2 regions of the Cellulosimicrobium sp. NPDC057862 genome follow, and region 2 is predicted to be linked to the other one. Evidence: predicted binding sites of a transcription regulator. Region 2 holds the regulator's gene; the other holds the start of a gene.

Region 1 (15,443 bases), on a different contig from region 2:
GTTCCGGCCGCCGACGCGCCCGCACGCGCTCCTGCTCGCGGGCGACGAGACCGCGCTGCCCGCGATCGCCGCGATCTGCGAGGACCTGCCCGCGGACGCGTGGGGCGAGGTCTACGTCGAGGTGCCGCACGTCGGCGACGCGCGCGACCTCGTCACGCCCCCCGGCGTCCGCGTGACGTTCCTGGCCCGCGACGACGTCCCCGGCGGGGTGCACGACGCCCACGGCGCGCGCCTGGTGCCCGCCGTCAAGGAGGCGGCCGAGCGCATCCTCGGCGCGGGTGTCCTCGGGACGGACCCGCCGGCCCAGTGCCGCACCGCCGAGGACCTCGAGGACGTCGACGTCGACGCCTCGATCCTCTGGGAGGTCCCGGGGCTGCTCGAGGAGGACACCGTCCTCTACGCGTGGCTCGCGGGCGAGGCGAGCGTGATCAAGACGCTGCGCCGCCACCTCGTCGCCGACCTCGGCGTCGACCGCCGCGCCGTCGCGTTCATGGGCTACTGGCGCGAGGGCCGCGCCGAGAGCTGACACGCCCTCACGAGATCAGAGAAGTGGCCCCTCACCGAGCGCGGTGAGGGGCCACTTCTCGCATCTCGGCGCGCGGTCGCCGGTCCGACCCTGGTCTGGACGGGAACGGGAAAGGGAGGCCGACCGGCCTCCCTTTCCAAGATATAGCGCACGGGGGGCCTTGCGGCAAGGCCCCCCGGGGGGCGCAGAATCTCCGTTCGTGCGTGGGCCGTCGTCGGTCCGCGCCATCCTGATCGACCTCGGACCGGAGCTGATGACGTTGCCCGACGCCCCTGTGACCGCTGACCGCACGACCGACCCGACCGCACGTCCGACCCCGGGCGCCGCCCACACTTTCGATCTTCCCGAGCGGCTCGCCGCGAAGGCCGATCCCGCCCTCGTCGCAGCCGACGAGCGGCACTTCGCCGCGATCGCGGCGAGTCTCGAGCACTCCGTCGCGGACCTCTCGCAGCGCCTTGATGCGGCGCGCCTCGCACCCGGCGGGAGCGGGACCGAGGCGCTCGAGCGCGACCAGGAGATCCACCGCCTCAGCGGTCGCCTGCGGCTGCTCCAGCGCTACGGCGTCGACCTGTGCCTGGGCCGCATGACGTTCGCCGACGGCTCCGCCCCGGTCTACGTCGGGCGCGTGGGCCTCACGGACCCGGCGGGGGAGCGGCTGCTCGTGGACTGGCGCTCGCCCGCGGCCGAGCCGTACTTCGCCGCGACGCCCGCGCACCCGCTCGGCCTCGCGGCGCGGCGCCGCTACCGGTGGACGCGCGGTCGCGTCACGGACTACTGGGACGAGGAGCTCGTGCCCGACGGCGCGGGGTCGGGCGCGGCGCTCGACGACCAGTCCGCGTTCGTCGCGAGCCTCGGCGCGAGCCGGTCGCCGCGCATGCGGGACGTGCTCGGCACGATCCAGGCCGACCAGGACGCGATCGTGCGCGCGGGCTCGCGGGGCGCGCTCGTCGTCGACGGCGGCCCGGGCACGGGCAAGACCGTCGTGGCGCTGCACCGCGCCGCCTACCTGCTCTACGCCGATCCCCAGGTGGGCGGCGGGCACGGAGGCGTCCTCGTCGTCGGGCCGAGCCGCCCCTACCTCGCGTACGTGGCGGACGTGCTGCCAGGCCTCGGCGAGGAGGGCGTGCAGACGTGCACGCTGCGGGACCTCGTGCCCGAGGGCGCGGCGGCGCGCCCCGAGACCGACCCCGAGGTGGCGCGCCTCAAGGCGTCCGCCGAGCTGGTCGCCGCGATCGAGCCGGCCGTGCGCTTCTCGGAGCGCCCGCCCGCGGAGGGGATGGAGGTCGAGACGCCGTGGGCAGACGTCTGGCTCTCGACGGCCGACTGGGCCGAGGCGTTCGAGTCCGTGGACCCCGGCACCCCGCACAACGAGGCGCGCGACGACGTCTGGGCCGCTCTGGTCGAGATCCTCGTGGACAAGACGGTGGGCGAGGGAGCCTCGGAGGACGCCGGGGACCTGTCGGCCGACGACGTGCGCCGCGCCCTGCGCGGCCACCGTGCGCTCGGCGCCGCGTTCGACCGCGCGTGGCCGCTCGTCGAGGCGACGGACCTCGTGGCCGACCTGTGGTCCGTGCCCGCCTACCTGCGCCTGTGCGCGCCGTCGCTCACGCCCGAGCAGGTGCGCGCGCTCCAGCGTGCGGACGCGCAGACGTGGACGACGGCGGACCTGCCGCTGCTCGACGCTGCCCGGCAGCGCCTGGGCGACCCGGAGGCGTCGCGCCGCCGTCGCCGCAACGCGGCCGCGGCCGCGGCCGAGCGCGCCCGCATGGACGACGTCGTCGACCACCTCGTCGCGTCCGACGACAGCGAGCTCATGGTCATGACGATGCTCAAGGGGCAGGACCTGCGCGACGCGCTCGTCGACGAGGGGGCGATGGTCACGGCCACGCCCGACCGGCTCGCCGGTCCTTTCGCGCACGTCGTCGTCGACGAGGCGCAGGAGCTCACCGACGCGGAGTGGCAGATGGTCCTGAGCCGCTGCCCGTCGCGCAGCGTCACGGTCGTCGGGGACCGCGCGCAGGCCCGTCACGGGTTCGCGGAGGGGTGGAGCGAGCGGCTCGGGCGCGTCGGGTTCGACCGGGTCGCGGAGGCGTCGCTGAGCGTCAACTACCGCACGCCGCAGGAGGTCATGGCGGCGGCGGAGCCCGTCATCCGGGCCGCGCTCCCGGACGCCAACGTCCCGACGTCGGTGCGCAGCACGGGCGTGCCGGTCGCCTACGGCTCGGTCGCGGACCTCGACGGGGTGCTCGACGGCTGGCTCGCCGAGCACGCCGAGGGCACGGCCTGCGTGATCGGCGGCGCGGGGACCGTCGCGGCGTCGGCCGAGTCGATCTCGGCGCGGCTCGACGAGGACGGGGCGTCGCGCGTGCGGGTGCTCACGCCCGAGACGGCGAAGGGCCTCGAGTTCGACCTCGTCGTGCTCGTGGACCCGCAGGCGTTCGGCGACGGCGTCGAGGGCGCCGTGGACCGCTACGTCGCGATGACGCGCGCGACGCAGCGGCTCGTCGTCCTCGAACGCTGACGATCTCCCGCCGAGCACGATGTGGAGGTCGTCAAGAAGCCTGTGGCGACCTTCATGTCGTGCTCGGCGGAGGGGGCGGTCAGGCGACCGGGACCGCCAGGTCCTCGACGACCTCGACGCCCGGCAGACGCCCGAGGAGGTCGCCGGGCAGCAGGAGCTTCGAGGCGCGCACGCCGCTGCCGATGAGCGCGAGCTCGCCGTCCGTCACGACGCGCGAGTCGACGAGCACGCGCCACCCCGCCGGCAGCCCGACGGGCGTGATGCCGCCGTACTCCATGCCGGACTCGGCCGTCGCGCGCTCGGTCGGCAGGAACGACGCCTTGCGCACGTCGAGGAGCTTGCGGACGCGCGTGTTGACGTCGGCGCGCGTGTGCGCGCGCACGACCGCGGCGGCGATCCGCTCGTCGCCCGCCCGGGCGCCGCCCACGACGACGCAGTTCGCCGACGCCTCGACGGGCAGGTCGAACGCGGCGTTGAGCGTCGCGGTGTCCGCGAGGTCGGGGTCGATCTCCGTCACGGCGACGAGCGCCGCGACGTCCGGGTCGACCTCGGCCCAGCGGCGCAGCGCGTCGGCGGTGGCAGGGGCGACGAGGTCGAGGTGGTCGAGGGCCGGCTCCCAGGTGAGCGAGCCGAGCGTGGGCAGGGTCGTGCGGGCGTCCATGGCGTCAGCCTGCCATCCGGTGGGCCGTCGTGCGGCGAGAGCCGGGGGAGGAGGTTCAGGTTGAGGTCGAGGGTTGGTGGCAAACCCTCGAGCGGGAGTCGAGGGTTGTGACGGGCATCTCGGACGAAGCCGACGGCTCTCACCTGCGGAGTTGACACCCCGTCGCGGCGGTCGTTCACTGGAAGTGTTCGAACGCATGTTCGAACAGTGGTGGGTGCAGAACGACGCCCCCAGCAGTCGACGCGCGGTGCGCGTCCCGTCCGAGCAGCATCCCGGGAGGCGAGATGACCCTTCTCGCCGACCCCGCCGAACGGGCGGGGACACCAGGCCCGACGGCCGCGGCCTCCGACAAGGCCGAGCGCGCCCGCGCGGTCCTGCGCCGTGCGGAGGAGCGTACGGGCGTCCGCCGACACCGCCCGGTCGTCGCGCCCGCGGTCCCGGCAGCACCGGCCGCCGCCCCGCGCGCCGACACGGTCCTGCTCGCCGACGTCCCGCGCGTCGACGTCTCCTCGCCGACGGTCGCCCGGCCGACCCCTGTCGTGCCGGCCGAGCGCCCGGCGCGCGCCCGCCACGTCACGACGCGGGACGCGAGCCGCGACGTGATCCCGGACGAGCGGGTGTGGCCGGTGCACGACGCGCTCGTCCCCCTCCTGCCGCTCGGCGGGCTCCAGCGCGGCACGGTGGTCGCGGTGCGGGGGTCGACGAGCCTCCTGCTCGCGCTCGTCGCGCGGCCGTCGCGGTCCGGGGCGTGGACCGCCGCCGTCGGGTTCCCCGCGGTCGGGCTGCTCGCGGCCGCCGACGCCGGCGCGGACCTCGACCGCGTCGTCCTCGTCCCGCGGCCCGGCCCTGACGCGGCGCTCGCGATCGCGGCGCTCGTCGACGGCCTGGACGTCGTGGTCGTCGGGCCCGACGCCGCCCTCACCGACACCGACCGGCGCCGCCTCACCGGCCGTGCACGCGAGCGCGGGGCGCTGCTCGTCGCCGCCGGGGCGTGGCCGGGCGCGCACGTCGCGCTCACCGTGACGGGTGGCGGCTGGTCCGGCGCGGACCGCGGGGCGGGCTGGCTGCGCCGCCGCTCGCTCGTCGTCGAGCGCGCGGGCCGCGGGGGTGCCGCACGCCCCACGCGGGTCGAGGTCGAGCTCCCGCTCGCCCACGAGGACTGGCCTGCGTTCCTCGCCGAGGACGCCCGGGGCACTCGGCCCGCCGCCGAGACCGGTGCCGCCGACGCCGGCCCCGTCCCCGCCCACGTCGATGACCCCGACCGGCCCTCCCGGCTCCGGCTCGTCGGATGAGCACGAGCCCGACCCGCACGGCGGCCCTGTGGGTGCCGGACTGGCCGGTGCTCGCGGCGATGGCGGTGCGCGACGTCCCCGCGCACGTCCCCGCCGCGACGCACGACGGCCGCCGCGTCGTCGCCGTCTCCGCGACCGCGCGCGCCCAGGGCGTGCGCCGGGGCATGCGCCGCCGCCGGGCCCGCGAGTGCTGCCCCGAGCTCGAGCTGCTCGACGTCGACGACGCGCGCGACGCCCGCGAGTTCGAGCCGGTCGCGCTCGCGGCCGAGACCGTCGTCGCCGGCCTGGAGATCACCCGGCCCGGCCTGCTGCTCCTGCCCGCCGCCGGGGCGAGCCGGTACCACGGGTCCGACGCCGCGCTCGCGGAGGCGCTCGTCGCGCGCGTCGCCGAGCGCACCGGGCACGAGAGCCAGGTGGGCGTCGCCGACGGCATCCTCGCGGCCGTGCTCGCCGCGCGGGACGCCGACGTCGTGGTCCCCGGCGGCTCGGCCGCGTTCCTCGCGCCGCGGCCCGCGCGCGACCTCGCGCACGTCGCCACGCGTCCCGACGCCGCCGTCGCGATCGACGAGCTCGTGGACCTCCTGGGCCGGCTCGGCGTCCGTACCCTCGGGGCGCTCGCGGCCCTGCCGCCCGCGACGGTCGAGGGACGGTTCGGCGACCTCGGCGCGTGGGCGCACCGGCTCGCGCGCGGCGAGGACCTGCGCCCGCCCGCGCGGCGCCGCGTCGAGCCCGACGTCGCGGTGAGCGCCGAGCTCGACCCGCCTGCCGAGCGCGTCGACGTCGCGACCTTCGCCGCGCGCCGGCTCTCCGAGGACCTGCACGACCAGCTCGTCGCGCGCTCGCTCGTCGCCGGGCGGCTGCGCATCACCGCACGGACCACCGAGGGCGACGACCTCGAGCGGACCTGGCGGCTCGACGGGCCGGGCGCGATGAGCCCGGCGCGCCTCACGGACAAGGTCCGGTGGCAGCTCGAGGGCTGGCTCACCACCACGTCCGCCCGGGCCGGGCGCGCGGCCCGGGCCGCACGGCAGGGCAGGCGTGGTGGCGAGCGCGGCGGCTCGCCCGGCGGCGCCGACGTCGTGCCCGACGTCGCGCCGCTGGCCCGCCTGTCCCTCACGGCCGAGGAGGTCGTCCCGGCGGGGGCGGAGCAGCCGCGCCTGTGGGGCGCGTCGAGCGGGGAGGACGCGCGCGCCCACCGCGCGCTCGGGCGCGTGCAAGGGCTCCTCGGCGGCGACGCCGTCCTGCGCGTCGAGGTCCAGGGCGGGCGCGACGCGACCGACCGCGTGCACCTCGTGCCGTTCGGGGAGGACGTCGCGCGCCCGCGCGACCCGGCCCTGCCGTGGCCCGGCGCGCTGCCGAGCCCCGCGCCGGCGGTCGTGCCCGTCGAGCCGCAGGACGTCGTCGTGCTCGACGCCGCGGAGCGGCCCGTCGTCGTCGACGCGCGCCTCGCGATGAGCGGCGAGCCCGCGACCGTGCGGTGGCCCGCCGCCACGGCGGAGGAGGGTCCGCGCCGCCCGGCGGCACCCCGGGGCGAGGCGGCGTTGCCCGGTCCGGGGTCCGCGCGCGCCGTCGTGGACTGGGCCGGGCCGTGGCCGCTCGCCGAGCGCTGGTGGACCCCCGCGCCGCGGCGCCGGGTGCACGTCCAGGTCCTGCTCGACGACGGCCGCGGGCTCCTCCTCGCGAGCGCCCGCGGGCGCTGGACCGTGGAGGGCCTCTATGACTGACCGGACGACCGCTCCCCGGTACGCCGAGCTGCACGCCCACTCCGCGTTCAGCTTCCTCGACGGCGCGTCGCACCCCGAGGAGCTCGCCGCCGAGGGCGCGCGGCTCGGGCTGTCGGCGCTCGCGGTCACCGACCACGACGGCCTGTACGGCGTCGTGCGCTTCGCCGAGGCGGCGCGCAAGGTCGGGCTGCCGACGATCTTCGGCGCCGAGCTGCACCTGCCCGTCGTCGAGGACGGGCGGACGCCCGCGGGACCGCCCGTGCTCGACCCGCCCACCGGCGTGCCCGACCCGCGCTCGACCCACCTGCTCGTCCTCGCGCGGGGGACGCAGGGCTACCGCAACCTGTCGAGCGCGATCGCCACCGCGCACCTCGCGACCGGGACCAAGGGCGCCGCCCGCTACGACCTCGACGCGCTCGGCGCGCAGGGCGCGGGCGAGTGGCTCGTGCTCACCGGCTGCCGCAAGGGCTCCGTCCGGCGGGCGCTCGTCACCGCCGGGCGCGCCGCGGCGCGCCGCGAGCTCGACCGGCTCGTCGCCGTGTTCGGCGCGGACAACGTGGCGGTCGAGATCACCGCGACCGACGACCCGCGCGACGCCGACCTGCACGCGGCGCTCGCCGACCTCGCCGCCGAGGCCCGCCTGCCGCTCGTCGCGACGACCGCCGCGCACTACGCCAACCCGCGCGACGCCGACCTCGCGGGGGCGCTCGCCGCGGTGCGCGCCCGCTCGTCGCTCGACGACCTCGACGGGTGGCTCCCCGGGGCCCCGACGACGCACCTGCGTTCGGCGGCGGAGATGCTCGCACGCCACCACCGGCACCCGCAGGCCGTCGCGACGGCAGCCGCGCTCGGGGACGAGTGCGCGTTCGACCTGCACCTCGTCGCGCCCGACCTCCCGCCGTACCCCGTGCCGGACGGGCACACCGAGGCGACCTGGCTGCGCGAGCTCGTGCGCCGCGGCGGCGAGAACCGGTACGGGCCGCGCGACCAGGAGAAGATCACGGGCGCGTGGGCGCAGATCGACCACGAGCTGCGGGTCATCGAGGACCTGCACTTCCCGGGGTACTTCCTCGTCGTCTACGACCTCGTGGAGTTCTGCCGGGTGAACGGGATCCTCGCGCAGGGCCGCGGGTCGGCCGCGAACTCCGCGGTCTGCTACGCGCTCGGCATCACGGCGGTCGACGCGGTGAAGCACGGGCTGCTGTTCGAGCGCTTCCTCGCGCCCGAGCGCGACGGCCCGCCGGACATCGACGTCGACATCGAGTCGGGGCGGCGCGAGGAGGTCATCCAGCACGTCTACGCGAAGTTCGGGCGCACGCACGCCGCGCAGGTCGCGAACGTCATCTCCTACCGGCCCAAGTCCGCGGTACGAGACGCCGCCCGCGCGCTCGGGTACGACGTCGGGCAGGCCGACGCGTGGAGCAAGTCCATCGAGCGCTGGGGCTCGCTGCGCGGCCCCGACCCGTCGTCGCCCGCGGCGGACCGGGCGGCGAAGGAGCGGGCGATCGCGGCGAAGACCCCGGGGTCCACGAGCCCGGCCGCGTCGCCGGTCACGACGCGGACCGCCCGGAAGGACGCCGCGACGGCGCGGCTGTGGGGGAGCCGCGACTGGTCGCCCGACCTGAGCGGCCGGGGCGGGCGCGTCGTCGACCCGCTCGCCGTGGACGAGGGCGAGGTCCTGCGCGCGGACGACACGCACGACGTCGTGCCGGCGCACCGGCCGCCGTCGGCCGCGCAGGAGGGCGAGATCCCCGACGCGGTGCTCGACCTCGCCGACCGGATGCTGCGCCTCCCGCGGCACCTGGGCATCCACTCGGGCGGCATGGTCATGTGCGACCGCCCCGTCATCGAGGTGTGCCCCGTCGAGTGGGCGCGCATGGAGGGCCGCACGGTCCTGCAGTGGGACAAGGAGGACTGCGCGGACGCGGGGCTCGTGAAGTTCGACCTCCTCGGTCTCGGGATGCTCACGGCGCTGCGCATCGGGTTCGACCTGGTCGAGCGGCACGAGGGCGGCCCGCGCCTCGCGCTGCACACGCTGCCCGAGGACGACCCGGCGGTGTACGACCTGCTGTGCGCGGCCGACACCGTGGGCGTGTTCCAGGTCGAGTCGCGCGCGCAGATGGCGACGCTCCCGCGCCTGCGGCCGAGGACGTTCTACGACATCGTCATCGAGGTCGCGCTCATCCGCCCCGGGCCGATCCAGGGCGGGTCCGTGCACCCGTACATCAACCGGGCGCGCAAGCGGGAGAAGGTGACGTTCCTGCACCCGCTGCTGGAGAAGTCGCTCGGCAAGACGCTCGGCGTGCCGCTGTTCCAGGAGCAGCTCATGCAGATGGCGATCGACGTCGCGGGCTTCTCGCCCAAGGAGTCCGACCAGCTCCGGCGCGCGATGGGGTCCAAGCGGTCCGTCGAGCGCATGGAGGAGCTGCGCGGGCGGCTCATGGACGGGATGCGGGAGAAGGGGGTCACCGACCCGGCCGTGCGCGAGGAGATCTACGACAAGCTCAAGGCGTTCGCCGACTTCGGGTTCCCCGAGTCGCACGCGTACTCGTTCGCGTTCCTCGTCTACGCGAGCTCGTGGCTCAAGGTGCACCACCCCGCCGCGTTCTACGCGGGCCTGCTCGCGGCGCAGCCCATGGGGTTCTACTCGCCCCAGTCGCTCGTGGCGGACGCGCGCCGCCACGGCGTCACCGTGCTGCGCCCCGACGTCAACGCGTCCGACGTCGAGGCGACGGTCGAGCGTCTGCCGGCCGACCATGCGGCTGCGCCCGCCGACCCTGCGGATACCGACCGTCCTGGCCTCCGGACGGGCAGCAACCGCATGGTCGGCGGGGAGGTGCGGATCGACACCCGGTTCGGGCCGGAGCCCGATCTCACGCTCGCCGTGCGGCTCGGGCTCGCGAGCGTGCGCGGGCTCGGGAAGGACGCGGCCGAGCGCGTCGTCGCGGCGCGCGGGGCGCCGGAGGAGGGGCGACCGTTCAGCGACCTGCGCGACCTCGTGCGGCGCGTCGACCTCACCACGGCCCAGCTCGAGGGGCTCGCGACCGCCGGGGCGACGGACTGCTTCGGCGTGACGCGGCGGGAGGCGCTGTGGGCGGCGGGCGCGCTCGCGCAGGAGGGTCCGGGGACGCTGCCGGGCGTGAGCGTCGGGGTCGAGGCCCCGGCGCTGCCCGGCATGACCGACGTCGAGACCGCCGTCGCCGACGTGTGGGCCACGGGCGTGTCCGCCGACTCCTACCCGACGCAGTACGTGCGCGACGGCCTGACCGCGGCGGGCGTGCTCACCGTCGTCGGGGCGGTCGAGGTGTCGCGCGAGATCGAGCAGGTCGACGAGGCGGAGCGCGCGGCGGGCGAGGTGCCGGGGACGCGCCCGCACCCGTCGTCGCGCGTCGCGGTGGGCGGCGTCGTCACGCACCGCCAGCGCCCCGGGACGGCCGGGGGCGTGACGTTCCTGTCGCTCGAGGACGAGACGGGCATCCTCAACGTCGTGTGCTCGCCCGGGCTGTGGCAGCGGTTCCGGAAGGTCGCGCGCGGGTCGGCGGCGCTCGTCGTGCGCGGGCGGCTCGAGCGGGCCGACGGCGCCACGAACCTCGTCGCGGAGCACCTCGCCCCGCTCTCGCTCCAGGTCGCGACGACGTCGCGCGACTTCCACTGACGTGTTCGTCGCCGTCCGGTGGCACGCGTGGTAGGAACGGAGCGGACGAGGCCCGGCGCGTGCGACGACGGGCGTCCGCACCGGCTCACCGACGAGAGGACCCGCGATGCCGCCTCGGCTCAGCGCCCGCACGATGTTCTGGACCGGCGTCGGCCTCACCGTGGGGAGCGCCCTCGTCCAGAACGTCGGTCTCGCGAACCTCACCTACTCGTTCACCGGCACGTGGCTCGTGGGCCTGCTGCTCACCGTGCTGCAGGTCGCGTTCACCGGCGGCGTCGTGCTCGCCGCGGGGTCGTTCGTCGTCCGGGCGCTGCGGCCCGACGACGGCGCCCCGCACAAGGCGGCGACGTCGACGCCGTGGGAGGACCGCGACAACCGGCTGTCCTGAACCGCGCCCTGCGAGCGTCCGAGCGGTCCGGGCGCCCGTGGCGTGCTGACAGCTCCTCGGGAGCCGGGCTACCGGGCGATCGGTGCGGCGACGCAGACCTCGAACGTGTCGCGTGCGCGGCGCAGCAGGTACCGGACCTCCTGCGCCTCCTGCTCGTTCGCGTACTCGTCGCGGTAGCTCCAGCGCACGCGCGCCCACACGAGCGTGTCGCCGACCTCCTCGACGTCCTCGAGGTGCGCGACGACGCCGACCAGGCCGCGCTCGCGGAACCCGCGCGCGGTCTCGGTGGTCGACTCGCGCACGTCCTCCGGGTCGGCGAGGAGCACCGACCCGGTCGACCCGACCACGAGCGCCGGGAACGCGTAGCTCTCGCCGATCGTGTCGAGGTCTCCCGTCGAGAGCGCGACCCCGTAGGTCGTGAGGAACGTCTGGACGTCGTCGGCGTCGAAGGACTCGGTGGAGGGATCCATGGTCCCGTTCTACCCCGTCCGTCCGGCGTCGGCGCGGCCGGGCGCCCCCGGCCCGGCGTCAGGCGGGCAGGGCCGCGGTGACCTGCTCGAGGAGCGCGAGGTCGGCGAGGATCGTCGCGTGCTCGGGTTCGATCCGGGCGGTGTCCTCGTCGGCGCCCGCCGTGCGCACCGTCGTGCCGACGGTCGTGCCGGCCGTCGGCGCGAGGGCCGCGAGGGCGTGCTCGACCACCGGGGCGAGGTAGTCGGCGTCGAGCACGACCTCGGAGCGCTCGACGCCGCGCGGCGTGCGCACGGCGACCGTGAACCCCGCGGTCGGGTGGGTACCCGGGTCGAGGAAGCGCAACCGGACGGGGACGCCGCCCAGCCGTGTGATCGCGACGACCCCGTCCGCCGAGGTCGTCACGACGGGCGCCGCCCACCCCGCGCCGCTCGGGCCGCCGACCACGGCGCGGGCCGCCTCCACGACGTGGATGCCGAGGAAGAACAAACCGTCCCGCTCGTCGGCCGGGTCGGCGGGCCCGGACACCTCCACGACCGCCCCGGGTGATGTCGTCGCCGCGTCGGCCGTGCGGGCCGCGAGGACGGCGCGCGCGGCCACGACCTCGGGCGCGAACCGCAGCGCGGACGCCGTGGTCACGGCCGTGCCGTGGGCGCGGGCCACGGCGAGCGTGGCCCGCGCGTCGGCGACCGATGCCGCGAACGGCTTGTCGACGAGCACCGGGACGCCCGCGCGCAGGAGCGTGCGGGCCGCGGCGCCGTGGAGCCGGCCCGCGCGGTGGGCGACGATCGCCGCGTCGACGCGCCCGACGACGTCGGGCACGGTGACCTCACCCGCGCCGACGGACAGCCCGCCCGCCGCGGCGAGCTCCGCGCGTCGGGCCGGCTCGCCGTCGACGAGAGCGACGACCCGCAGGCCCGGCCAGCGCCGCTCGACCTCGACGAGCCGGACGTAGTGGTCGGCGTGGGACGAGTCGAGGCCGACGAGGGCAAGGCGCAGCACGCGGCGATCGTCCCACGCCGTGCGCCGCGTCCTCCGGTCGTCGTGCCGTCACCACGCCTCGGCGAGCAGCAGCGCGAAGAGCTCGTCGGCGTCGGTGTCCAGCCCGCGCGCGGCGAACCACGCGGACATCGTGCGACAGTCGCGCAGCAGGAGCTCCGTGCCGAACGGGTTGGCCACGAGGTCGACGACCTGCGGCAGGTCGATGATGACGAGCCGGTCGCCGTCCGCGAGGACGTTGAACGGGGACAGGTCGCCGTGCGCGAAGCCGAGCCGGGCCAGCACGGCCATGCCGTCGCGGAGCTGGTCCCACCACGACGCGAGCAGGTCCGGGTCGGGGCGGGTGCGCGCGAGCCGGGGCGCGGCCTCGTGCCCGTCGCCGTCCGACGTGCCGACGAACTCCATGAGGATCTCGTTGCCGTCGATCTGCACCGGGTAGGGCACGGGGGCGCCCGCCGACCACAGCTCGCCGAGGGCGGCGAACTCGGCCGCGGCCCACTGCCCGGCCGCGACCTGGCGGCCGTAGCGGGACTTGCGGTCGAGCGCGCGCCGGTCGCGCGTGCGGCGCACGCGGCGGTCCTCGGTGTAGACGGTGTCGCGCCGGAACGCGCGGTGGTCGAGGTCCCGGTAGCGCTTGGCGGCGAGCAGCGATCGCCGGGCGGCGTCGCCGGGGACGGCGCGCTCGACGAGGAACACGTCCGCCTCCTTGCCGGTCTTGAGCACGCCCAGCTCGGTGTCGACGGCCGCGTCGGCGGTCACGACCCAGTCGGGGCGTGGCTCGGGTCCGCGCTGGCCCTTCTCGACGGCGGACCACGTGGACCAGCGCTGGTCGTCGCCGAGCGCGGCGTCGAGCACGCCCGTGGCCGGACCGGCGTCGTCGAGGTCGGCAGCGTGGTTACTGCGCCGCAGGCGGCGGGGCGGGGGAGTGCGGGGGTCTCCCGCGAACGTCGGCGGGAGGTACGGGTCGGGGTACAGCAGGTCGTGCTCGGGCACGGGTGGGCTCCTTCGGGCGGGGAGCGCACGGCGCTGCCGCCCCTCGCGGGCGGCGGGCGCGGACCGTCTCGGACGGTCGTCGACCGGCCTAGCGGCGGTCGGTGCTCCCGGGGGTGGTGGACACGCGAGCGTGGGTCGTCCAGCTCATGGCGTTCCTCCTTCCTCCGGTGCCCGACGGCGCGGGCGACGTCCTGCGACCGTCCCACCCGGGGCGGGACGGGGCAAGGGAATTACTCGGCCGGGGTCGCACGGTGACCGTAGCCGTGGCGGCTCAGGCGACGCCCGACGCCAGCGCCTGGATCGCCGACACGACGCGCTCGTACGTCCCGTACGTGTCGTAGCCCATCTGGTCGAGCGCCGACCACACGAACCCGACCGTCGCGTAGAGGCCGACGGCCGTCGCGAGGATCCACTCGCGCACCGACCCGGTGTCGCCGAGCAGGGGGACGGCGAAGCTGCCGCTGGGCCGCCACACGTCGTCGACGACGAGGGACCGGCGCACCCAGCGCGGGGAGCGGATCTTCACCGGCCAGAGCAGCGGCGCGCCGTTGGTGGTGAGCACGTCGCCCAGGATGTGCACGGTCACGCCGATCCCGACGGCGACCGGGAGCCAGTTCCACTCCTCGGGCGAGAAGAGCGCGACGAGGGCGGCGATCGTGAGAGACGTGACCCACGGCATGAGCTTGCCGCGCCGCGTGAGCTTGAGCGCCTTGAGCGCGAGCGCGACGAGCAGGACCGCGAGGACGCCACCGCCCACGTAGACCGTGCCGAAGCTCTCCGTCTCGACCGTGACCAGACCCACGAGCCACGCGAGCGCGGTGAACACGGCGATGCCGAGGAACGAGTGCGTGCCCTGGCGGTGGCCGCCGGAGATCGTCTCGACGGCGTCGGACACCCACTCGCTGACGGGCGGCAGGGAGTGCGCGAACGTGCCGTTGTGGTGGTCGGCGTCGGGGAGGAGCGCGGCCCCGGCGCAGACGACCGCGCCCGTCATGACCCCGACGGACGACACGGGATGCCACCCGAGCGCGAACGGGGCGGTGGACGTCACCGCCACCCAGGCGGCGGCTCCGGTCGCGGCGTGGTGGGCGCCCATCATGGCGGCGGGTCTCCTGTCGTCGGCCCGGCCGCGCGGTTCGTCGGCGTCGGGAGGTGTGTCCGGAACGTCCGGAACCCTACCGGGTGCCGCCGACAGACCCGGTCGATCGTCCGGAACGTCGGGCACACGCGTCACGATTAAAAAGTGTGCCAAGCGCAGGCTGCTCCGGTCGCGCCTGCCCCGCAGAGCCCTGGCGAGGGGACGCTCCCGGCCGTCGCGTCCGGGAGGCGACGAGCGAGCTGGAGGTGCCACCGGGCACGGGGAGCGCACGAGCCCGGCGACGGGCAGGAAAAGGCGGCGGCCGGTGGGCCCCCGACCGGCCCACGAGGCCCCGGCCAAGGAATTCCTGTCGAATTCCGGAAATGGGGTTGTGTCGATCGGGAAAGGCGCGTACGGTCTTCCTCGGTCGACGACATTCCGGTGCGTGGGCCACCCGACATGACCGAGAGGAGCAGTGCCGTGCGCGAACCCGTCCAGCAGGACCGGCGACGTCCCGTGCTGCCCTGCGAGCAGCCGCGCGTCGTGCTGCCCGTGGCGTATCTCAGCGTGTCCTCGTTCCTCGCCGGCGACTCCGGCGGTCCTGTCGTCTGACCACAGCGTCGTTCGACAGGCCGTCCCGGGACATCGCCGGGGCGGCCTTTTTCTTGTGCATGAATGCGCCCGAGCAGGGTGCATTTGTCGTGCTGCCATTCTGCTCGATCGCCGTCGGCGCGCATTTGTCGTGCGTCTGCGGTGAAAAGCACTGCCTTCGTGGTCCAACGGACACGACGCCGCTCTACGGAAGCGGAGACGGGGGTTCGACTCCCTCCGAGGGCACCTGGACGCCTCGCGTCCCGTCTGCTCGACGTTAAGGAGCACCAGCGCGCGTAGCTCAGCGGACAGAGCGCCGGCTTCCGGAGCCGGGCGTCGGGGGTTCGAGTCCTCCCGCGCGCACCAGACCGCGACGATCCATCGTCATGGACGGCGTGGAGCGATGGCGGCCTCTGCCTTGTGCAGCCGCCAACGTCGCATCGAGATGCTCTGTACTGTTCGTCCGAGCGCGTCGGCGGATTCGTCCGGCGGAAGCTTGAGGACGATCGCATCCTCGGCTGGTGTCCAGGGCTTGCGCACGATCCCG
Region 2 (15,443 bases):
GGCACGACGTGCTCTGGTGCTCACGGCCCGGCGAGGGCGGCTGGTCGGCCGACCGGTTCGGCGAGGGTGCGAGCCGACTGCACGCCGCTCCGCTGGGCGTCGCCGGCCTCATCCGCACGCACCTGCTCGCCGAGCGGACCGGGGTCTTCACGTCCGCGACGCTCGCGCTCGGCGGGAGCTTCGACGCCGTGGCGCGCACCTTCGGCCTCGGGAGCGGTGGCGAGGGCGGCGACGCCGACGCGCCGCGGTGGCGCGGGCTCGACGTCGGCAGCCCGTTCGACTACGCGCGGCAGGGCATCCTCTACGTCGCCAAGCGCCTGCCCACGCCGGGCCGCGAGGCGTCCACGGAGCACCAGCTCGACGAGATCGCCGCGCTCGTGGAGGCCGCCGGAGGGCGCACGCTCGGCCTGTTCTCGTCGCGCCGCGCCGCGGTCGCCGCGGCGGAGGCGATGCGCGAGCGGCTCGACGTGCCGATCCTGTGCCAGGGCGACGACCAGCTCCCGACGCTCGTGCGCGAGTTCGCCGACGACCCGGCGACGTGCCTGTTCGGCACGCTGTCGCTGTGGCAGGGAGTCGACGTCCCGGGGCCGTCGTGCCAGCTCGTGCTCATCGACCGCATCCCGTTCCCGCGCCCGGACGACCCGGTCAAGTCGGCCCGGGCCCGTGCGGTCGAGGCCGGGGGCGGCAACGGGTTCATGCAGGTCTCCGCGACGCACGCCGCGCTCCTGCTGGCGCAGGGCGCCGGTCGGCTCGTGCGGTCCACGGCGGACCGGGGCGTGGTCGCGGTCCTCGACCCGCGCCTCGTGACCGCGCGCTACGGCACGTTCCTCACGCGCTCGATGCCGGGGTTCTGGCAGACGACCGATCGAGACGTCGCTACCGCTGCGCTGCGGCGCCTCGCCGCCCTAGGCTGAGTCCTTTCCCGCGAGCATCGGGGAACCCACGAACTTTCACGGAGGCGAGATGACGACGAGCACGTCCCCGCAGGGCACCGGCGACGCGACCGCGGGCGGTCAGGGAGGGGCCGCACGGACCACCAAGCTGGCGATCGTCGGCGCGGGCGCCGTCGGGTCGACGCTGGCGTACGCGGCCCTCATGCGGGGGGCCGCGCGCACGGTGGCGCTCCTGGACGTGAACCGGGCGAAGGTCGAGGCGGAGGTGCTCGACCTCCAGCACGGTATCCAGTTCATGCCGATGGCCCGCGTCGAGGGGTCGGACGACGTCGCGGTGTGCGCGGGGGCCGACGTCGTCGTCGTGACGGCCGGGGCGAAGCAGAAGCCCGGCCAGACGCGGCTCGACCTCGCCGAGGGCACGATCGGCCTCATGCGCACGATCCTGCCCGGGCTGGTGGAGGTCGCCCCGGACGCGGTCTACGTCATGGTGACCAACCCCGTCGACATCGTCACGTACGCGGCGCTCAAGTTCTCGGGGCTGCCGCCGACGCAGCTCTTCGGCAGCGGGACGGTGCTCGACTCGTCGCGCCTGCGCTTCCTCGTGGCGCAGCACTGCGGCGTCGCGGTGCAGAACGTCCACGCGTACATCGCGGGCGAGCACGGCGACAGTGAGATCCCGCTGTGGAGCTCGGCGACGATCGGCGGCGTGCCGCTCCTCGAGTGGCCCGGCCTCGGCGGGCGGGGGCCCCTCACGGGGGAGGTCCGTGACGACATCGCGCGCGAGGTGGTGCAGTCGGCCTACCGGATCATCGAGGGCAAGGGCGCGACCAACTACGCGGTCGGGCTCGCGGGCACGCGCATCATCGAGGCCGTGCTCGACGACGAGCACCGCATCCTGCCGGTCTCGACGCTCCTCGACGGCGCGTACGGGCTCGACGACGTGTGCCTCTCGCTGCCGACGCTGGTCGACCGCCGAGGCGCCGCCGAGCGGGTCGAGGTCCCGCTGGCCGACGCGGAGCTCGCCGGCCTGCGGTCGTCCGCCGAGTCGCTGCGCGCCGTCGCCCGACGCTTCGGTCTCTGACCGACCAGGCCCGCCGAACGGGGCCGAGCACGGCGAGAGCCGGGTGGTCGACGACCACCCGGCTCTCGGCGCGCTGAGGGGAGGACCCCGGTCGCTCAGAGGCTGCGCAGGACGGAGACGACGCGACCGAGGACCTGGGCGTCGTCGCCCGGGATCGGGTCGTACGCGGCGTTGCGCGGCATGAGCCACACGTGGCCGTCCGCGCGACGCAGGGACTTCACCGTGGCCTCGCCGTCGATCATCGCCGCGACGATCTCGCCGTTCTCCGCGACCGGCTGGCGGCGCACGACGACCCAGTCCCCGTCGCAGATCGCGGCGTCGATCATCGAGTCGCCCTGCACCCGCAGGAGGAAGAGCTCGCCCTCGCCGACGAGCTGGCGTGGCAGCGGGAAGACGTCCTCGACGACCTGCTCCGCGAGGATCGGCCCGCCGGCGGCGATGCGTCCGACGACCGGGACGTACGACGGCGCGGGGTGCGCCTCGTCGTACGTGGGCTGGGGCGCGGCGCCTGCCGCCCCGAGCGGGGTCGCGCGGCGCGCGTCGTCCGGCTGGACGACCTCGATCGCGCGGGGACGGTTCGGGTCACGCCGCAGGAACCCCTTGCGCTCGAGCGTCGTGAGCTGGTGCTTCACGGACGACGGGCTCGTCAGGCCCACGGCCTCGCCGATCTCCCGCATGCTCGGCGGGTAGCCACGCTGCTCGACGCATGCGCGGATGGTCTCGAGCACGAGGCGCTGCCGCGGCGTGAGCCCGTCACCCCCCGCCGACCCGTCCGGGAGCTCGCGCACCTCGGCGAGCCCCCGTGCCCTGTCCGTGCCTCGTGCCGCCATGGTCGCTCCGCCTTCGTCCGTCGCGGCCGCCGACGCCTCCCGGCCTGCGGCCTCCCCTCCCCGGGACGTGCGCCCCGGGACCTCGGTCGTTCCTCCAGGTCCGAGCGGACATGTCCGGCGAACCGACCTGACCCCAGGCTAGGGGAGGTTGCGACACGAATCAAACACCTGTTCGAGCATGTCTCGACTCTGTCGGTCGTTCGTGGTAGACCTTCGTACAGGTGTTCTACGTACACGTGTTCGACCGACCCGGTCGGCACGGAGGCGAAGGGCTCGCGGCGTCCGATCGACCGGGGAAGGCGATCGGGCCCGCGGGCCGGGACGGAGCGGGCATGGATGCGATGGCGATCTCGACGGTCGGGCCCCTTGGCCGCGCGGGCGGGGCCGCGGCGACGGAGCGTGGGGGCGAGCGGCCGCTGCGTCTCACCCGGCGGGGCCGCGTGGTCCTCGTGCTCCTGGCGGCCGTGCTGCTCCTGCTCGCCGCGCGCGTGGGCGTCGCCGTCGCGAGCGGACCGGGCGAGCCTATGGAGGTCCGGGTCCACGTCGTGGCCGCGGGGGAGACGCTGTGGGAGCTCGCGCAGGGCGTGGCGGCTCCGGGCGAGGACCTGCGCGACGTCGTGAGCGGGCTCGCCGAGCTCAACGGGCTCTCGTCGTCCGGTCTCCAGGCAGGGCAGAAGATCCTCCTTCCGGCGTCCGCCTAGGGGGCGCGCGCAGTCCGTCGTCGGCGGGCCCGACTCCGGTGTGACGCAGGACACGGCAGAAAACCCTCGTGCGTCGGGGTGCAGGGGTTGCGTCCCTGATTAGGCCCACCTAAGTTAGTGTCACCTCACAACGCCGGCTGGGGGGCTGGGCGGACGAGGCGAGGAGCACGCGGTCCACCGCGACTCCTGTGCACGTCGCCGCGCGTGAGGCGAGTCACGCGCGAGATGGGGACGGGGGCGTCCCGACGGGGGCGGTCGACCACGACCGCCCCCGTTCTGCTGTTCACGGGCGGCCTCCCGTGCGCCGTCGTCCCAACCTCGGTGGGGTCCCGGCGTGGGAGGCGTGTTGCACCGTCCCGCCGCGACGGCATACGTTCGTCGCGCCGACCCGTCGGCGCGAACCGCGGAGGAGCCCGCCATGCACTGCCCGTTCTGCCGCCACGCGGACTCCCGCGTCGTCGACTCGCGCACCTCGGACGACGGCGCGTCGATCCGTCGGCGTCGCCAGTGCCCCGAGTGCAACCGCCGCTTCACGACGATCGAGACCGCGAGCCTGTCCGTGGTCAAGCGCTCGGGGGTCACGGAGCCCTTCTCGCGCGAGAAGATCGTCAACGGCGTGCGCAAGGCCTGCCAGGGGCGCCCCGTCAACGAGGACGACCTGGCGGTGCTCGCGCAGCGCGTGGAGGAGACGATCCGGGCGAGCGGCAGCGCCGAGCTCGACGCGTACGAGATCGGGCTCGCGATCCTCGGGCCGCTGCGCGAGCTCGACGAGGTCGCCTACCTGCGCTTCGCGAGCGTCTACCAGGCGTTCGACTCGCTCGAGGACTTCGAGAGCGCGATCACCTCGCTCCGGGTCGAGCGCGAGGAGCGCGAGTCGGCGGCGCAGGCCGAGGGCACGGACGGCGCTGCCGCGGACGCGCGCGAGGAGCCCGCGCCGCAGGCCTGAGGCGGCGACACCGCGCCCCGTCGTTCGTCCCCGCGTCGCCATCGGACCGCGCCTGCGGTGCTACAGGTCGCTGGACCGCGACGCCCAGATGTTGATGCCCGTGTCCGCGGGCAGCGCGTCGACGGCCGCGAGCTCCTCGGTGGAGAGACCTGGCGCGTCGAGCGCGGCGAGGTTCTCGTCGAGCTGGCGCGTCGAGCTCGCGCCGAGCAGGACCGAGCTGACGCGCTCGTCCCGCATCGCCCAGAGGATCGCCGTCGTGGCGAGGCTGCGTCCGTGGGCGCGGGCGAGGCCGTCGAGCCGCCGCACGTGGTCGAGGTTGGCGTCCGAGAGGAACGCCGGTCGCAGCGGTCCGCCGCGGGCCGCTCGGGAGTCGTCCGGGACCCCGCGCAGGTACCGGTCGGTGAGCATCCCCTGGGCGAGCGGCGAGAACGCCACGACGCCCAGACCCTCGGCCCCGGCGACGTCGAGCACGGACGCGCCCGCGGGATCGTGCGGGTCGGGCTCCTCGACCCACCGGTTGAGCATCGAGTACGACACCTGGGTCACGACGAGGTCGACCCCGAGCCGCTCCGCGACGCGCAACGCCTCTCGGGTGCGGCGCGCCGAGTAGGAGGAGATGCCCGCGTACCGAGCACGCCCCGAGCGGACCGCCGTGGCGAGCGCGCCGACGGTCTCCTCGAGCGGCGTCGTCGGGTCGAAGCGGTGGGAGTAGAAGATGTCGACGTGGTCGAGCCCGAGCCGGCGCAGCGACGCGTCGAGCGAGGCGAGCAGGTACTTGCGCGAGCCGCCCTCGCCGTAGGGGCCGGGCCCCATGCGGTAGCCGGCCTTGGTCGTCACGACGAGCTCGTCGCGGACCGGTCGCAGCTCGCGCGCGAGCAGACGCCCCAGCGACTCCTCCGCCGCTCCGCCAGGCGGGCCGTAGTTGTTCGCGAGGTCGAGGTGGGTCACCCCGCGGTCGACCGCGTGCAGCACGATCTCGCGCTGGGTCGCCCGGGGGTCGGCGTCGCCGAAGTTCTGCCACAGCCCCAGCGAGACGGTCGGCAGCGTGAGCCCGGAACGACCGAGACGGCGGTGCGGGAGCGACGCGCGGTCCGTGGGCGACGGCGGCGCGGCCGGTCGGGCGGCGGGGGCGGGGGAGGCGTCGGGCGGCACGGTGCCGACGCTACCCGACGCCGTCCGGCGGCCCGTCGGAGAGCCGACGGGTCGGGGGACAAATCAGGTGGCGTCCGGCGACAGGGTGCGGGAGGCTGGCGAGGTGCCCGCACCGTCGGGCCGACCGCAGTGCACGACCGAGTTCCCCATCGACGAGGAGACCGCCATGGCGTCCGACCAGCAGCGATCCGCTGCAGACACCGCACCGACCGACGAGGCCAAGGCGAAGTTCCGGGAGGCGCTCGACCGGAAGAACGCGGCGCGCCACCGGACGGCCGACGGTGAGACCAACACCGGGTCGGTGCACGGCTCCGAGACCGTCGGTCCGGTCCAGCGCACGTTCCGCCGCAAGTCCGGCTGACCCGCGTCCCGTCGTCCGGTCGTCCCGCACGGGGCGGCCGGACGACGCGTGTCCGGGGTCAGTCCTCCGAACGGGCGAAGCGCCTTCCCGTGAGCTCGCGGGCCTCGACCACGACCCACTCCTCGGTCGGCACGTCGACCGTGGGGACCAGCGGGTCCGCACCGTCCTGGACGGCGTCCACCTCGTGCTCGCTCCGGACCCGGTGGGCGGTCCCGCGGGCGACGACGCTCCACGCCCCGTCGTCGTCGACGTGGTCCCACTCGAGCGCGACGCGCTCGTTGGTCGCGAGGGTCGCGAGCTTGGTCCCCGGCACGGTGCGGAACGCGAGCGTGCGCTCGTGCGCCCGCACGGTGACGGGGTAGATGTCCGGCTCGCCCCGCACGCTCACGGCGAGGCGTGCGACGTGGGTCCCCTCCACGAGGTCCCACGACGCGTCGGCGTCGAGGATCTGCGGCCCGTCGTGCGTGTATCCGGTCATGCCTCATCGTGGCACCGACGCGGACGGGGCGCTCAGCGGCGAAGGTCACGCCCCCCGAGGACCTTCGCCGCGTGCGCCGGGCGAGCGGCGCACGCGGCGAGATCGCTCGCGGTGGGCGTCAGTCCAGGACGCGCAGGGCGATCGTCTGCTCCATCGCCGCCAGCGCGTCGATCACGGCGGGCTCGACGCGCGAGCCGACGTCGGTGACGACGTAGCCGATCTCGCCACGGGTGGCGAGCAGCTGGCCCTCGATGTTCGTGCCGTGCTCCGCGAGCGTCGCGTTGACGGCCGCGAGGACGCCCGGCGTGTTCCGGTGCAGGTGCGTGATGCGCGTGATCCCGGTGGTCTGCTCGAGCGCGAGGTTCGGCACGTTGACGCTGAGCGTCGTCGACCCCGTCGTGAGGTAGTCGCGCAGCTTGGCCGACACGAACTGGCCGATCGCCTCCTGCGCCTCCTCCGTCGAGCCGCCGATGTGCGGGGTGAGGATGACGTTCGGCAGGCCGCGCAGCTCGGAGTCGAACGCGTCGCCCTTGCGCTTGGGCTCGTGCGGGAACACGTCGACGGCAGCACCGGAGACGCGGCCCTCGACGATCGCCTCGCGCAGCGCGCCGTAGTCCACGACGAACCCGCGCGACAGGTTGAGGAAGATCGAGCCCTGGCGCATGCGGGCGAACTGCTTGGCGCCGAACAGCCCGGCGTTGCCCTGGCGGCCGTCGACGTGCAGCGTGACGACGTCCGCCTGCTCGAGCAGCTCGTCGAGCGTGTCCATGCGGCGCGCGTTGCCGAGCGCGAGCTTCTCCGCCGTGTCGTAGAAGACCACGGACATGCCGAGGTTCTCCGCCACGACCGAGAGCTGGGTGCCGATGTTGCCGTAGCCCACGATGCCGAGCGTGCGGCCTCGTACCTCGTGCGCGCCCTCCGCCGACTTGTCCCAGCGGCCCTCGTGCAGCGCGCGGTCGCGCTCGGTGAGGCGGCGCGTGAGCGCGATGATCTCGGCGAGCGCGAGCTCGACCACCGAGCGCGTGTTCTGGAACGGGGCGTTGAACACGGCGACGCCCTGCGTCGCGGCGGAGCGCAGGTCGATCTGGTTCGTGCCGATGCAGAACGCGCCGAGCGCCACCAGGTCGGGGGCGTTCTCGAGCACGTTCGCGGTGACGTTCGTCTTGGACCGGATGCCGAGCAGGTGGACCCCGTCGAGGGCCTCGATCAGCTCGGACTCGTCGAGGGCGCCGGTGCGGACGGTGACGTCGATCCCCGCCGCCTCGAGGTTCGAGGCAGCGAGAGGGTGCAGGTTTTCAAGGAGGAGGGCGCGTAGCACGCTCCCATGGTGCGCCCGGTCCGCGGTCCGGACCAAACGGGTCTTGACCTTCGGGACGAGGTGAACGCCCGACCCGCGCGGCCCGGACCGCCGCGTCACGGGGCGACGCGCGCGCCGCCGTCCGCGTCCGTGCCCGCCCGGGAGCTCGTCAGGGTGCCCGCGCGCGTCTCGGCGCCCGGTCCGGTGCCGGCGACGCCCGCGGGGAGCGCGCGAGCGTGCACGACCACCAGGCGCTGGGTCGGGCGGGTCATGGCGACGTAGAGGTCCGACGCGCCCGACGGGCCGGTCGCGATGTCGGAGGGCTCGACGAGCACGACGGCGTCGAACTCCAGCCCCTTCACCTGGACCGGGTCGAGCACCGCGACCGGGGCGTCCGGACCGGCGTCCTCGAGACCGAGAGCGACGCGCAGGTCCGCGACGGCCGGCGCGGCGGCGACGACGGCGACGCGCCCCGACTCCGCGGCGACGAACTCCGCGCGGGCGGCCTCGGCCTCGGCCCGGACCCGGGCGGCGAGGTCGGCGGGCGCCGCCTCGACGACGCGCAGCGCGTCCTCCACGTCGCGCGCGGAGGTCAGCGGCGAGACCGGCAGCCCGGCGGCGAGGGCTGCGCGGCGTGCGGTGTCGGCCACGGAGGCCGGGGTGCGGTAGTTGACGGTCAGCTCCGCGAGACGCCACGCGTCGCGGAACACCGGGTCGAGCATGCCCTTCCACGAGCGCGCGCCCGCGAGCGACGACGTCTGCGCGACGTCGCCGACGACGGTGAACGAGCGCGTCGGGCACCGGCGCACGAGCATGCGCCACGCCATCGCCGAGAGCTCCTGCGCCTCGTCGACCACGACGTGCCCGTACGTCCACGTGCGGTCCTGCGCGGCGCGCTCGGCGGTCGTGAGGCGCGGCCCGCTCGCGGAGAAGCGCTCGGCCAGCACGTCCGCGCCGACGATCCCGCCGCCGGCGCCCGACGACTCGAGCACCTGCCGCGCGTACTCCAGGTCCTGCGCGCGCTGCGCCGCGCGCGCGGCGGCCTCGGCTCGCTCCGCCTGGTCGTCCTCGCCCAGCAGCTCGGCGGCTTCGTCGAGCAGCGGGACGTCCGCGGGAGTCCACGGCGAGCCCTTCGGCCGTTCCAGCAGGCGCCGGTCGGCCGGCGAGAGCTCGGGCGCCGCCTCGGCGAGCCGGTGCGGCTTGGTCCAGAGGTCCTCGACGAGGCGCTCCGGCGTGAGGGGCAGCCACGCGAGGTTGAGCGCGACGCGCACGTCGCGGTGGGAGCGCAGGTCCTCGAGGGCGAGCGCGCGGTCCTCGCCGACGAGCGGCTCCCCGAGCTGGCGGCCGTACTGGTCGACGAGCCGCGAGAGCATCTCGCGGACGAACGTCACGCGCGCGAGGTTGTGCGGCTTGTGGGTCCGCCGGGCCTTGGCGATCGCGTCGCGGACGTCGCGGCGCCGGATCAGCAGGTCGTGGCCGTCGAGGCGCACCGGGACGTCCGCCGCGGGCACGCGCTCGCGCGCGCGCACCGCGCGTCGCACCGCCCGGGCCATGACGGCCCGGCCCTTGACCCGTGCGACGCGGGGGTCCTCCGCGCCGTCGGCGACGACGCCGGGGAGGAGGTCGGCGATCGTCGTGCTGACGACCCCCGTCTCGCCGAGCGACGGCAGCACCTGGTCGATGTAGCGCAGGAACGAGTGGCTCGGACCGACGAGGAGGACGCCCGAGCGCTCCAGCACCCTCCGGTGCGCGTAGAGAAGGTACGCGGCGCGGTGCAGGGCGACGGCCGTCTTGCCCGTGCCCGGGCCGCCCTGGACGACGAGCGCGCCGGCCAGCCCGGACCGGATGATCGTGTCCTGCTCGGACTGGATCGTCGCGACGATGTCGCCCATGCGCCCGGTGCGGCCCGCCGCCATCGCGGCGAGGAGCGCGCCCTCGCCCGAGAGCGTCGTCCCGGTCACGGCCTCGGGCGCGTCGAGGTCCAGAAGCTCGTCCTCCAGACCCGTCACGTCCCGCCCGCGCGTCACCAGGTGCCGCCGCCGGACGACGCCGTCGGGGTGGGCCGCCGTCGCGCGGTAGAACGACTGCGCCGCGGGCGCGCGCCAGTCGGTGAGGAGGCTCGTGTGCTCGGCGTCGGTCAGGCCGATGCGCCCGACGTAGCGGCGCGTACCGTCGTCGAGGTCGAGCCGGCCGAACGCGAGCCGGTCCTCCACCGCGTCGAGCTGTGCGACGCGGTCCTCGTACAGCGTCGCGAACGCGTCGCGCTCGCTCCGGTTCTGCGGCGAGCCGGACGGCCCGGACCGGCGGACGCCGTCGAGCCGCGCGCGGGCGGCGGCACGCAGCTCGTCGAGGCGCGCGTAGAGGGTGTCCACGACCTCCTGCTCGAGCCGGAGCTCGTCGTTGCGTCCCACGCTGTCCCTTCCCTCGGCCGGGCGTCGCGCCCGAGCACCCGCCCGTGACACGGCCGTCCATTATGGCCCACCGGCGCCCGGCCCCGGACCGGTCCTCGGCGCGTCCCGCACCCGTGACCGGGCCCGACGCGCGGCTGACGCTAGGATCGTGGGCCATGGCGACCAGAGGGGAGCGGGCGTCGTGACCGGGACCGACCGTCAGGTCCCCGCGCGACCCTCTGCGCGGGGCGACGAGGCCGGCGCGCGTGACCAGGTGCTGTCCGAGCGCGCGGTCCTCGCCCCGACGGACGAGCTGCGCATCCTCCTCGTCGAGGACGACGACGGGGACGCGGTCCTCGTCGAGGAGCTGCTGTCGGACGGCAACCTCACGGTCGAGCTCCACCGCGCGACGACGCTCGACGCCGCGCTCGAGATGCTCGTCTCGCGGCCCGTCGACTGCGTCCTGCTGGACCTCGGGCTGCCCGACTCCGTCGGGCTGTCGGCGGTCGAGCGCGTGCGGACCGGCACCCACCCGCCCGCCCTGGTGGTCCTCACCGGGCACTCGGGCATCGACCTCGGCGTCCAGGCCGTCGCGGCCGGCGCCGACGACTACCTGGTGAAGGGGGAGGTCGACGGCGACCTCCTGGGCCGGTCGGTGCGCTACGCCGTGCAGCGGCGCATGTCGGTCGAGCAGCAGCGCGCGCTGTACCGCAGCGAGGTACGGGCGGCCGAGACCGCTCGGCTGGAGCGCGCGCTCCTGCCCACGCCGCTCGTCCAGGACGACCGGCTCGACGTCATGGTGGGCTACGTCCCCGGCGGCAACGGGCTCCTGGGCGGCGACTTCTTCGACGCGGTCGAGCGCCCCGACGGGACGGTGCTGTGCGTCATCGGCGACGTCGCAGGCCACGGTCCCGACGAGGCCGCGCTCGGCGCCACGCTGCGCACGGCCTGGCGCACCATCGTGCTCTCCGACACCCAGCCGGAGGGCATCCTCCCGCTCCTGGAGCGCGTCCTCGTGCCCGAGCGCGCCCGCCCCGAGGTCTTCGTCACGCTCTGCCAGGTCCTCGTCTCCGCGGACCGTCGGCGCGCGGAGGTCTACCTCGCGGGGCACCTCGCGCCGCTCCTGCTGCGCGACACCGCGACCGAGATCACGCCCACGGCCCGCGGCCGCGCTCTCGGGATCCCCGTCCAGGGAGGGTGGACGTCGCAGTCCGTCGACCTCGGGGAGCGCTGGGCGCTCATGCTCTACACGGACGGGCTCGTCGAGGCGACCGTCGCCGGGCCGGGGACCTCGGCGGGTTCCCGAGCCCGCCCCGAGCGCGTCGGCGTCGACGGCCTCCGCAGTGCCGTCGACCGCGCGCTCGAGCAGGGCGTCGAGGGGGTCGTGGAGCGCGTCTTCCGCCGCGTGCGCGACCTGCACGGCGGCCCGCTGGCGGACGACGCCGCGCTCCTCGTGCTCGGCTGGGGCGGGGACGAGGGCACCCCCGGCGAGCGCACGGCGACCCTCGCGGACTCGGACGAGTGGGCCCGGTGAGGGCCCGGTGACCGCCACGGCGAGCGAGACGACCGTCGCGGGGCGCACCGGGCGCCGGCGCGCCCCCACCCTGCGCCGCCGGCTCGGGTGGGCGCTCGTCGTCGCGGGCGTGATCCTGCTCGGCGTGCTCGCGACGTCGGCCATCGCCCTCTCGCGCGTGCTGACCATCCAGGACGAGGTCACCGGGCCGTTCTTCGACGCGGTGACCGAGGCGGACGCCGCGTACGTGGGCCTGCTCGACGCCGAGGTGGCGGTGCGCGCGTACGTCGCGACCGGCGACGACACGGCGCTCGAGGCCTACACCCGAGCGGTCGGGACGGACGCCGAGGGCGTCGTCCCGGACCCCGCGCTCGTGGACCTGCTCGGGCTCGACGAGGAGCAGGCGGCGACGCTCGCCCAGGCCGACGCGTCGGTGCGTACCTGGGTCACCGACTACGCCGAGCCCGCGATCGCGACCACCGAGGACGACGGCCCGGGGCGGGTGCGCGCCGTGGACCAGGCGCACGGGGCGGAGCTGTTCGCCGACGCACGGGCCGACACCGCCCGGTACGTCGACGCGATCCGCGCCGAGCGCATCGAGCGGCTCGACACGCTCGACCGCTGGAGCCGGGCCCTCTTCGGGAGCGTCCTCGTCCTCGTCGGCTCGGCGCTCGCGGTCGGGATCATCCTCTGGGTGTGCCTCAAGCGCTGGGTCACCGAGCCGATGGCCGAGCTCGCGCACCGCGTGCGGCTCGTGAGCTCGGGGAGCCTCGACGAGCCGGTCGTGACCTCCGGCCCGGCGGAGATCGCGGACCTCGCCCAGGACGTCGAGCACATGCGCGTCGAGCTCGTGAACCAGGTCGCCGAGATCAAGGCGTCGCACGAGGACGCCGCCCGCTCGCACGAGCTCCTCGCGGAGCAGGCGCGCGAGCTCGAGCGGTCCAACCGCGACCTCGAGCAGTTCGCCTACGTCGCGTCCCACGACCTCCAGGAGCCGCTGCGCAAGGTCGCGAGCTTCACGCAGCTCCTCAAGAAGCGGTACGGCGGCGAGCTCGACGACCGCGCCGACCAGTACATCGACTTCGCGGTCGACGGCGCCAAGCGGATGCAGCGGCTCATCCAGGACCTGCTGGGCTTCTCGCGGGTCGGCCGGACGGGCAACGAGCGCGTCGACGTGGACCTCGAGCGGGAGCTCGAGGGCGTGCTCGAGGACCTGTCCGAGAAGGTCGCGGAGACGGGGGCGAGCATCACGCACGACCCGCTGCCCGTCGTCGTGGGCGAACGGGCGCTCCTGCACCAGCTCCTGGCCAACCTCGTCGGCAACGCGCTGAAGTTCCGCGACCCTGACCGGCCGCCGGTCGTGCACGTGGGCGTGCTCGCGCGCGACACGCACTGGGAGATCTTCGTCGAGGACAACGGGATCGGCATCGACCCGCAGTACGCGGAGCGCGTGTTCGTCATCTTCCAGCGCCTGCACGCCAAGGACGTGTACGAGGGCACCGGGATCGGCCTCGCGCTGTGCAAGCGCATCGTCGAGTACCACGGCGGCCGGATCTGGATCGAGCCGCGCGAGGGCGGGACGACGATCCGCTTCACGCTCGCGCACGCGTACGTGCACGCGCAGGTCGGCTACGCTCGCTCCGACCACGACGGCGCGGAGCAGTGACCCCTGAGCGACCCCTGGGTGACGCAGCCCGCGCGCGCCACGACGACGAGGAGAGCCCCGCATGAGCCACGGCAGCAAGCCGATCGACGTCCTCCTGGTAGAGGACGACCCCGGCGACGTGCTCATGACGCGTGAGGCGTTCGAGGACCACAAGGTCACCAACCGCCTCTCGGTGGTCTCCGACGGGGTGAGCGCGCTGGCGTTTCTGCGCAAGGAGGGCGAGCACGCGGGCGCCCCGACGCCGGACCTGATCCTGCTCGACCTCAACCTGCCCCGGATGGACGGGCGCGAGGTCCTCGCCGAGCTCAAGGCGGACGAGGCGCTGCGCAAGATCCCGGTCGTCGTGCTGACGACGTCGGAGGCCGAGGAGGACGTCGTGCGCAGCTACTCGCTGCACGCCAACGCCTACGTCACCAAGCCGGTCGACTTCGACCGCTTCATCGACGTGGTGCGCCAGATCGACGACTTCTTCGTCTCCGTGGTGCGGCTGCCCGGTCGCTGACCCGGGCGCGGGCCGGTCCGGGGACCCGCCGAGGGCCCGAGCCGCCGGGTCGGGAAGAACCGCGGGACGAGCCGTGTTGTCCTCGTCAGGCCCGTCGCGCGCCGTCGGCAGCGCACGGGCGAAGGACGTCACGAGGAGGATGCATGCTGGACCCTCGCGGGATCTACGAGCTCGACGAGCAGGCCGTGGCACGCCTGTGGCCCACGCCGCCCGAGCCGGGCGCGGGGCCGGTGCTGCTGCACGCCGTCGCGGGGTTCGTCGACGCGGGCAGCGCGGGCGAGGTCGCGGTCGACCACCTGCTGGGGATCGGCGAGGTCACCCGTGTGGTGACGTTCGACGTCGACCAGCTCCTCGACTACCGCTCCAAGCGCGCCACGATGACCTTCAGCACCGACCGCTGGTCGGACTACGACGAGCCGCACCTGGTGATCGACCACGTGCGCGACGCCGAGGGGACGGGCTTCCTGCTCCTGCACGGTGCCGAGCCCGACGTGCAGTGGGAGCGCGTGGTCGCCGCGGTGCGCGACGTCGTCGAGCGCCTGGGCGTGTCGCTCACGGTCGGCTTCCACGGCATCCCGATGGGGATCCCGCACACCCGGCCCCTGTCGGTCACCGCCCACGCGACGCGGCCCGAGCTGCTGGGGGAGCACACGTCGTGGTTCGGCACGGTGAAGGTCCCGGCCAGCCTGGCGGCCCTGCTCGAGCTGCGGCTCGGGCGGGCTGAGCACGACGCGCTCGGCGTCACCGTGCACGTGCCGCACTACCTGGCGCAGTCGTCGTACCCGCCGGCGGCCGTGGTCGCGCTCGAGCACGTGCAGCGTGTCACCGGTCTGGACCTCGCGACGAGCGGGCTCGCGGAGGCCGTGCAGGACGCGAAGACCGAGGTCGAACGGCAGGTGCGCGACTCCGAGGAGGTCGCCGCGGTCGTGCGCGCCCTCGAGGAGCAGTACGACGCGTTCGCGCGCTCCGTCGGGCGCACGAGCCTGCTCGCCGAGTCCGCGCCGATCCCGACGGCCGACGAGCTCGGTGCCGAGTTCGAGCGCTTCCTCGCCCAGCAGTCGGGCGACTGAGCGGCGCCGACACGGCTCACCCCGGCCCGCGGACCGGGGTGGAATGTGCCGAAAAATCATCACGAGAGGTGGCGAGTTCCATGGCGGACCGGACGTGGTCCGTGCCACACTGTCACCCGTTGCAGTGACGTACTTGCGCACGACCCGGTGCAGGGCCGGTACGTGGGTCCGCCCGGCGGGGCGGTCCGGCGTCGGGCCTGCCGGCCGCACACGGCCGGGGCGCCGGCGGAGGACGTGGGACATGGCATTGCGGCGCACGGGGGTGGACGAAGGGTCCGCTCGCTGATGTCCCCGGATGGACAGAAGGTCAGAGGAAGAGCATGGCGCAGGGTTCTGTGAAGTGGTTCAACGCCGAGAAGGGCTACGGCTTCATCGCGCAGGACGGCGGCGGTGCCGACGTCTTCGTGCACTACTCGGCGATCGAGTCGAACGGGTACCGCACGCTCGACGAGGCGCAGCGGGTCGAGTTCGAGATCACCCAGGGGCCCAAGGGCCCGCAGGCGGAGAAGGTTCGTCCGCTCTGACGTCCACGACGTCTGGCGGCCGGGCTACCCGGTCGTCGC

What was found. Region 2 encodes LexA, which represses DNA repair genes until DNA is damaged. Its sites were predicted from a motif close to TCGAACANNTGTTCGA; they were not measured.
Region 1: ACFVN3_RS07765 (YbaK/EbsC family protein) is a predicted target of LexA. The motif match lies at 3,897-3,912, and genes of this name have one in related genera.

What each region holds. Positions count from the first base shown of each region.
Region 1 covers NZ_JBHVMH010000004.1:126,472-141,914, reverse strand. The annotation lists gene ACFVN3_RS07775 (siderophore-interacting protein) at 1-526, shown strand, start outside; gene helR (RNA polymerase recycling motor ATPase HelR) at 780-3,047, shown strand; gene ACFVN3_RS07765 (YbaK/EbsC family protein) at 3,127-3,708, opposite strand; gene ACFVN3_RS07760 (hypothetical protein) at 3,993-5,000, shown strand; gene ACFVN3_RS07755 (DNA polymerase Y family protein) at 4,997-6,724, shown strand; gene ACFVN3_RS07750 (error-prone DNA polymerase) at 6,717-10,379, shown strand; gene ACFVN3_RS07745 (hypothetical protein) at 10,486-10,767, shown strand; gene ACFVN3_RS07740 (hypothetical protein) at 10,836-11,237, opposite strand; gene ACFVN3_RS07735 (Gfo/Idh/MocA family oxidoreductase) at 11,296-12,237, opposite strand; gene ACFVN3_RS07730 (serine protein kinase RIO) at 12,286-13,089, opposite strand; gene ACFVN3_RS07725 (metal-dependent hydrolase) at 13,499-14,326, opposite strand; gene ACFVN3_RS07720 (hypothetical protein) at 14,786-14,917, shown strand; tRNA gene ACFVN3_RS07715 (tRNA-Arg) at 15,071-15,142, shown strand; tRNA gene ACFVN3_RS07710 (tRNA-Arg) at 15,187-15,262, shown strand; gene ACFVN3_RS07705 (hypothetical protein) at 15,281-15,443, opposite strand, start outside.
Region 2 covers NZ_JBHVMH010000005.1:147,278-162,720, forward strand. The annotation lists gene ACFVN3_RS09225 (ATP-dependent DNA helicase) at 1-914, shown strand, start outside; gene ACFVN3_RS09230 (L-lactate dehydrogenase) at 964-1,974, shown strand; gene lexA (transcriptional repressor LexA) at 2,070-2,804, opposite strand; gene ACFVN3_RS09240 (LysM peptidoglycan-binding domain-containing protein) at 3,137-3,505, shown strand; gene nrdR (transcriptional regulator NrdR) at 3,924-4,451, shown strand; gene ACFVN3_RS09250 (aldo/keto reductase) at 4,512-5,603, opposite strand; gene ACFVN3_RS09255 (DUF5302 domain-containing protein) at 5,707-5,964, shown strand; gene ACFVN3_RS09260 (pyridoxamine 5'-phosphate oxidase family protein) at 6,023-6,442, opposite strand; gene serA (phosphoglycerate dehydrogenase) at 6,561-7,760, opposite strand; gene ACFVN3_RS09270 (HelD family protein) at 7,856-10,150, opposite strand; gene ACFVN3_RS09275 (PP2C family protein-serine/threonine phosphatase) at 10,332-11,663, shown strand; gene ACFVN3_RS09280 (ATP-binding protein) at 11,671-13,308, shown strand; gene ACFVN3_RS09285 (response regulator) at 13,370-13,810, shown strand; gene ACFVN3_RS09290 (proteasome assembly chaperone family protein) at 13,954-14,880, shown strand; gene ACFVN3_RS09295 (cold-shock protein) at 15,201-15,404, shown strand.